DNA from 3 places in the Butyricicoccus sp. genome. Region 1 is predicted to be linked to each of the others. Evidence: riboswitches for the same ligand, from Rfam matches in the RefSeq annotation. Region 1 holds a riboswitch; each other region holds the start of a gene.
The links. Region 1 has a riboswitch for cyclic di-GMP ahead of ACWVX6_RS01915 (S-layer homology domain-containing protein). Riboswitches for the same ligand answer to the same signal wherever they lie in the genome.
Positions count from the first base shown of each region.

Region 2: linked by a shared signal. The riboswitch ahead of ACWVX6_RS10390 (S-layer homology domain-containing protein) and the one ahead of ACWVX6_RS01915 (S-layer homology domain-containing protein) in region 1 are both predicted to bind cyclic di-GMP.
Region 3: linked by a shared signal. The riboswitch ahead of ACWVX6_RS06390 (transposase) and the one ahead of ACWVX6_RS01915 (S-layer homology domain-containing protein) in region 1 are both predicted to bind cyclic di-GMP.

Region 1 covers NZ_CDRQNY010000003.1:66,124-68,384, forward strand. Annotated here, with positions in the region: gene ACWVX6_RS01915 (S-layer homology domain-containing protein) at 1-855, opposite strand, end outside; cyclic di-GMP riboswitch class I at 911-1,004, opposite strand; cyclic di-GMP riboswitch class I at 1,142-1,234, opposite strand; gene ACWVX6_RS01920 (transglutaminase-like domain-containing protein) at 1,511-2,261, opposite strand, start outside.
Region 2 covers NZ_CDRQNY010000042.1:320-2,580, reverse strand. Annotated here, with positions in the region: gene ACWVX6_RS10390 (S-layer homology domain-containing protein) at 1-1,324, opposite strand, end outside; cyclic di-GMP riboswitch class I at 1,371-1,458, opposite strand; cyclic di-GMP riboswitch class I at 1,598-1,690, opposite strand; partial or broken gene ACWVX6_RS10385 (transglutaminase-like domain-containing protein) at 1,967-2,261, opposite strand, start outside.
Region 3 covers NZ_CDRQNY010000013.1:58,702-60,962, forward strand. Annotated here, with positions in the region: gene ACWVX6_RS06380 (hypothetical protein) at 1-127, opposite strand, end outside; partial or broken gene ACWVX6_RS06385 (IS256 family transposase) at 190-611, opposite strand; partial or broken gene ACWVX6_RS06390 (transposase) at 663-1,187, opposite strand; cyclic di-GMP riboswitch class I at 1,359-1,449, opposite strand; gene ACWVX6_RS06395 (helix-turn-helix domain-containing protein) at 1,657-2,261, opposite strand, start outside.

The sequences.
Region 1 (2,261 bases):
GATAGTACCATAGTTAGAATGATAAGTAACCTTAACCGGAACACCGGCTACATAGCCGTCGACATGATAGCCGTCTACCTGATACTTAATGGTGTACCATACAACTCTAATATTATTCACATTAAAGTTTTCGCCCAGTACCGAGAACGGATCAGAGGGATTGGAATCCTTGATGTAGGTTTTGCCATCTTCCGACCAGTTGGCCTTGGTGAAGAAACCGAGGTTTTCCGGAGGATCCAGATATTCGCTTTCAACGCCATCAATCTTGGTATAACCGTTCGTGGCATCGTAGATGCTGTAATTCTTATCAGCAATCTTCTTGCCCTTCGCGGTCAGATAGCCTTTGTAGCCTTTGAAATTGTCGCGGTCGGTAACGCCGCCGTCCGAGGTGTCATTCGGCAGGTAGCTTTCTTGGCCCTGGCTTTCGCCGCTCGTCGGCTTATCACGGTTCGGCAGAAGCACGAAGTACTTGGCTTCCTGCTGCCAATTCCATGCGCGGTCGATTTGAACCTCCTGCACGCTAATTGTATCCGTCGGAGAATTGCTTACTGCATCATTATTCTGAGAATCATTTTCATTGGAATTGCTATTATTGCCAGTCTCCTCGATGTCCGTACCGCCGGACGGTGCCTGTGCAGGATCCTGAGCCTCAGGCTGTCCTTGGGTCCCAGCATCGGGAGTTTGAATGGTGTCTTCTGCGGGAGTACTGTCGACAACCGGCATCTGGTCTTCCGGTGCCGGAAGGGTAGTGATGCCTTCATCGTCGGCCAGCGCCCAGGTCGGGCACATGGTCAGCGCCATGATAGTCGCAAGTGCTCCTGCGAGCAGACGTTTACGCATATTCTTTTTTAACATAGGAATACCTCCTTGGTCAGCGTGCATGCTGATCGAGAGGGATTGCAAATGTATTTCTGGCAACCGGCTGCCATGCGGAGAGAAAAAAACCTCCGTTTAGGCCCCTGGCTTTGCGAGACCGGCTTTCACCGATGGTGCCTTTGTCTGTACAACTTGCTCCTCAACGAGCCGCACAGATCATGTGTTTGTGGGTTTGCGATAATCTCAGAATGCAATGCAGTTTCAACCTCCAAATAAAATACCCCCTTTACAGCGCGCATAGCTCTGCAAGGGGGTATAAAGCACCTTTGGCAGCCGGCTGCCATGCGGAAGAAAGTCTTCCGTTTAGGCCCATTTAGCTTTGCGACACCGGTTTTCACCGGCTGTGCCTTTGTCTGTATCTGTACCCCTTTACGGAAGTCATGCACAGAATTTTACGATCTTTTCTGTCGGCAGATACGCCGGACTGCATACACAGCCCTTTGCCCGAGCCGGACAGAAATCCTCCGGATCCTCTTCTTCAGTATACCATAAATGCCCGCGAACAACAAGCAAATACTGTAAAAGCAAAGAAGAGTTTCAATCCGGAATCGTTTTTTATGCAAGAAATCGCCGCTGATTGGGCATAAACGTATCCCATCAGGACCATTTGCATACAAAATAAAATGAAAAAGTGTTAAGCCGCAGCTACTGCAAGCGCATCGCTGGTGTTGGTGTAGGTCAGCGGAGATACGCAGTCATGCAGGGTTTTGGCGTTCTTCACGCTGCGGGTAACCGCATAGGTCAGGTCAATCTGATACCACTTGCCATTCAGGTTTACCTTGTTCCAAGCGTGGTAGCTGGAGCCGGCGTAACCCTTGGTCAGTGCACACGGGATGCCCTGGCTGCGGCACATTGCTGCAAACAGCGAGGAAAAATCGTAGCAAATACCGGTGGTGCCCTTCAGGGTAGCGGCGGTATCCGGGATGTACTTGGTAATCTTGCCGCTGGTGATCTCATTTGCCAGCTTGTTATCATAAGTATAGCGGCTTGCCATGTAGTTGTAGATGGCGATAACCTTAGCCTCGTCGGTCTTGGCGTTCCTGCAGAGCTCAGCAGCCTTAGCGGATACCGTATCACCCTTGGAGAACTGAACCTCGGAAGTGGAAACCAGATACGGAGCGTAGCTGTCCTTAACGGTTACGTTCATGGACTTGGACTCGACCTGCTGATAGGACGTACCGGAAACGTTGCGGTACAGCGTTACGGTGTACTTGCCGTTGCCCTTATCGAGAGAGAAGGAAGCATCCTTGCCGCTCGGGCAATCATGGAATACGGTCTTGCCGTCGTTGTACTGAATACCAACCTTGAGCCTTGCACTCGAGGAGTAGTTTACGGTAACATAACCGTGGGTGGAATTACTCATATCCACAACATCATTTACTGCT
Region 2 (2,261 bases), on a different contig from region 1:
ACCAACCGGTAATCTCCATATTGTCGGAGGACAGAATGCGGTCGCCGCTCATGTCCTTTGCATTCGGGAGCGTAAAGGTCGAGTTGCTGAAGAAAAACAGGTCGTCGCCTGCGGTCGCTGCGGTATTGTTATACACTGCGCTGTTTGCCGCGATGTTGATATTGGACGCAGTCGCGTAGATGCCGCCGCCGTAGCCGGATGCGATGTTGTTGCACAGTGCGCTGTTTGCCACGATGTTGATGTTCGTGGAAATATTTGCATAGATAGCACCGCCGTAGGAAGCGTTATTTTCTAAACAATTGGTGTTATTGCCAATCGTCAGTTCTTCTATCTCATGAACAGCAATGGCACCACCATAGACGGCGGAATTTTTCTCAAAGGTGCAGTCTGTAATATCGAGCGTTCCATGGTCAACATACACCGCTCCGCCCATATTATTTGTGACATTTCCCGAAAAAGCGGAGCCAGTAATGGCGCATTTCACATTTCTAGCCAGCTGAATTGCTGCTCCAGCAGCCTTTCCGGAGTGGTTTTCTTCAAAAGTGGAATTTACAATCGTTGTATTGCCACTGCGAGACTGTATTGCTCCGCCCTGATTTTTTTCAAACCGACATTTTGCAACTTCAAGGTCTCCTTCCCACTCAATTGCACTGCCGGAACCAGCATTTTTCAGAGTGCCGTTTTTCACAATAAGTTTTGAGGGCCAACAATTTGAGCTACCGGTTCGCCAGATACACTTCTGAGAATTTCCATCAATACTGTATTGGTTCAAATCGATGGTTAATTCGCCGTCAAAATTCTTAGTTACTTCAACTTTGACACTCTCTGTAATATCTTTCAGCAGTTCAATGGTGTCGCCCGGCTTAGCCGCTGCCATCGCGTCAGCAACAGTCGGATACATGGTATCGCCGATCTTTGCAGCGTTTTTCGGTGCTTCCGGTTCTGCCGGAGTTTCCGGTTCTGTCGGGTTCTCCGATTCTGCCGGAGTCTTCGATGTGGATGTGCTGCCTCCTGCAGTGGTGTTCTCACCTGCAGGTTTTACGTCCTCAGAAGGCTGACCGTCCTCGGAATTTGTGTCCTTAGGAGACTGGCCTTCCGTCTTAGGCGCTTCGGGGTTTGTGTCCTCAGAAGACTGACTGTCCATCTGAGACACTGCGGGATTTGCGTTTGTTTCATTTTGAGCAGCAGACTGAACCTGCTCCTGCGTTGTCATTTCTTTCTGCTCCGTTTCATCCGCTGCAAATGCGAACGGAGACATCGTCAGCATCATGGATGCCGCCAGAATGCTGGCTAAGAATCGATTATTTTTTCCTGTTTTCATCATGAAAACCCCTCCTTCAATAGTAAAAGACTACTATGAAGAAGCTGCATTAGGAAACCGGCTGCCATGCGGAATACCTTCCGTTTAGGCCCTTGGCTTTGCGAGACCGGCTTTCACCGATGGTGCCCTTGTCTGTACAACTTACTCCTTATCGAGTAGCACAGATGGTTGGTTCTTTTTGAAATGGCTGTTGGCAACGCAGAATGGTTGTTCAGTCTCCAAATAAAATACCCCCTTTACAGCGCGCATAGCTCTGCAAGGGGGTAACAAAGTACCTTTGGCAACCGGCTGCCATGCGGAAGAAAGTCTTCCGTTTAGGCCCATTTAGCTTTGCGACACCGGTTTTCACCGGCTGTGCCTTTGTCTGTACCTGTACCCCTTTACGGAAGTCATGCACAGAATTTTACGATCTTTTCTGTCGGCAGACACGCCGGACTGCATACACAGCCCTTTGCCTGCGCAGGACAGAAATCCTCCGGATCCTCTTCTTTAGTATACCATAAATGCCCGCGAACAACAAGCAAATACTGTAAAAACGAAGAAGAGTTTCAATCCGGAATCGCTTTTTATGCAAGAAATCGCCGCTGATCGGGCATAAACATATCCAATCAGGACCATTTGCATACAAAATAAAATGAAAAAGTGTTAAGCCGCAGCTACTGCAAGCGCATCGCTGGTGTTGGTGTAGGTCAGCGGAGATACACAGTCATGCAGGGTTTTTGCGTTCTTCACGCTGCGGGTAACCGCGTAGGTCAGATCAATCTGATACCACTTGCCATTCAGGTTTACCTTGTTCCAAGCATGGTAACTGGAGCCGACATAGCCCTTAGTCAGTGCGCACGGGATGCCCTGGCTGCGGCACATTGCTGCAAACAGCGAGGAAAAATCGTAGCAGATACCGGTAGTGCCCTTCAGGGTAGCGGCGGTATCCGGGATGTAC
Region 3 (2,261 bases), on a different contig from region 1:
ACAAAAGTCCTAATTTCCCTTTGCCGGTACAAATGCACTCGTTTTGTTCGATAATGTTCTGGATTTCGGAATATTTGCATTGTAATTTCAATGAAAAGGTGCGGATACCGTACTCATTCGTAATCATTTGCTGTTCCTCCGTTTCTGAGCGCATACCGTGCAGCGCTTGCAGGTTTTCGGCTCATGCTGCAGCATTTTGAAAAGGCTGTCATCGGTCGGAAACACGGATTTCGACTTGGTTACCTTCCTGAGCTGACGGTTAAAGCCTTCAATCGTGTTGGTCGTATAGATCAGCCGTCGGAGTTCTTGAGGAAACTTAAAATAAGTGCTGAGATTTGCCCAGTTATCCCTCCACGACTGAGAAATCTTAGGATACTTCTTGTCCCAGTGTCCTGCGAACGTGTCTAACGCGTCAAAAGCAGCCGGTTCATCTACTGCTGCGTAGACTGCTTTTAAGTCAGCCATAAGTGCCTTCAAATCCTTGTAGGAGACATATTTGCTGGAATTTCGAATCTGGTGAATAATGCAGTTTTGAATCTCAGTTTTAGGGAAAACTGCCTCAATCGCCGCAGAAAACCGGTCAAATTATCCGTACAGGCAATGAAAATATCCTCGATGTCCTGGCTGATGCTGGTCTGATTTTTCTGCAGCACCTTGGGGTCAAATTCGCTCTTGCGATCCCGCGGCACAGATACCTCTACATCGCCAGAACTGGTGCGCAGGGTTTTGCTGCTGTGCCCGTTCCGGCTATTATCCGTGTCCTTGTTCTTGTAGTCATACCGGTTGTAGCCCAGCTGATCGTCCAGCTCGGCCTCCAGACCGTTTTCCATGAACTCGGTGTTAGGTTTAAGTCTAGTCTGCCACATAGCCTCGATTGCGGTAATCTCTCCGGCACGCCATCGGGAAACAACCCGCTCGTAGTTGTCCGACAGCGGTATCGGCTTGCGTCCGGTGTACTGGCTCTTTGTCTTGGCAATGGCGATACCCTCGCGCTGGCGCTGGAGGATGTACTCGCGTTCGAGTTCTGCGACCGCCGCAAACGCCACAGTCAGCGTCATTGTCGCAACAAACACAATGATACTATTGTCGATAACAATCGTTTTTTTCATAACTTTCCCTCCTTGTTTTATCTGCCTTAACGGCTTCAAATTTAAATAAAAAAACGCTTTCAAGACATGGCTACTCATGACTTGAAAGCGTTTTTATATCTTTGTTGGAACAGCACAAAAGGGCAGAGTTTTACCTGCTCTGCGAGCAGTGTATTGCACCGCGAATCGGCTTGCCAGATTCTTTTTTCACGGCGTACACCTCCTTCTGCCCAATAAAGCGCAGAAGAGGTTAACAGCGTCTTCGTTGATGCTTGCAACCGGCTGTCATTGCGGCGTTCGCCGCCTTAGACCCTTCCGGCTTTGCGTCCCCCATCTTTTGATGGGTTTGCCTATCTCTCAGACACCATATATGTACCTGATTTTTGATTGCTATACCATAATCTGTATAAGCGCACAACTGGTCTGCTATACAATTCGTGTCATAAAAACGACATTTCGCGCAGCAATCTGATGAATATCACCGTTCGGATAGCACAGCTGCGCTGCGCTTGCCTGTCTGTACACGCGACCGTTTCATCCGGTGGACGCAGTACGGAGAGTGTGCTTTTTATTTCCACTGGGTGCGGTACTGATGCGGGGTAATGCCGGTGCTCTTACGGAACGCCATAATAAAGTGCGAAGCACTGGAGAAACCGCAGTTATCTGCGATGGTCTCAATACTCTGCGAGGTGGTGAGCAGCTGCTGCTTTGCGGCGCTCAGACGCACAGTCTGCAAAAACTGATGCGGTGTTGCCGACTGGTATTCCTTAAACTTACGCATATAGTAGCAGGTGCTGAGTGCAGCACGCTGGGACAGGTGTTCGATGGAGAGCGATTTGTCCGCAAAATTGTACGTCATATAGTCGGCTGAGTCCTGAATGGCGATCTCGAGATCGCTTTTTTTCTTTTCCCCGAGCACGAGCACGAGCAGAACGAGCAGCTTGTTGATCGTCAGGGAAATAATATGAGGATTGGGCTGGTTCTGGTGCACCGAGACCATGATGCGGCGGACACATTCCTCAATCTCGGCATTGCTTCCGGTGGGCAGGATGAACCCGTGCGTATTGAGGATAAGATGTGTATAGGCCGTGCTGCCGTTGCCTGCAAAGTGGAACCAGCGCATGCGAATCGGTGTGAGGGCGTGATAGCTGTGCGGTTCTCTGCAGTCAAGCA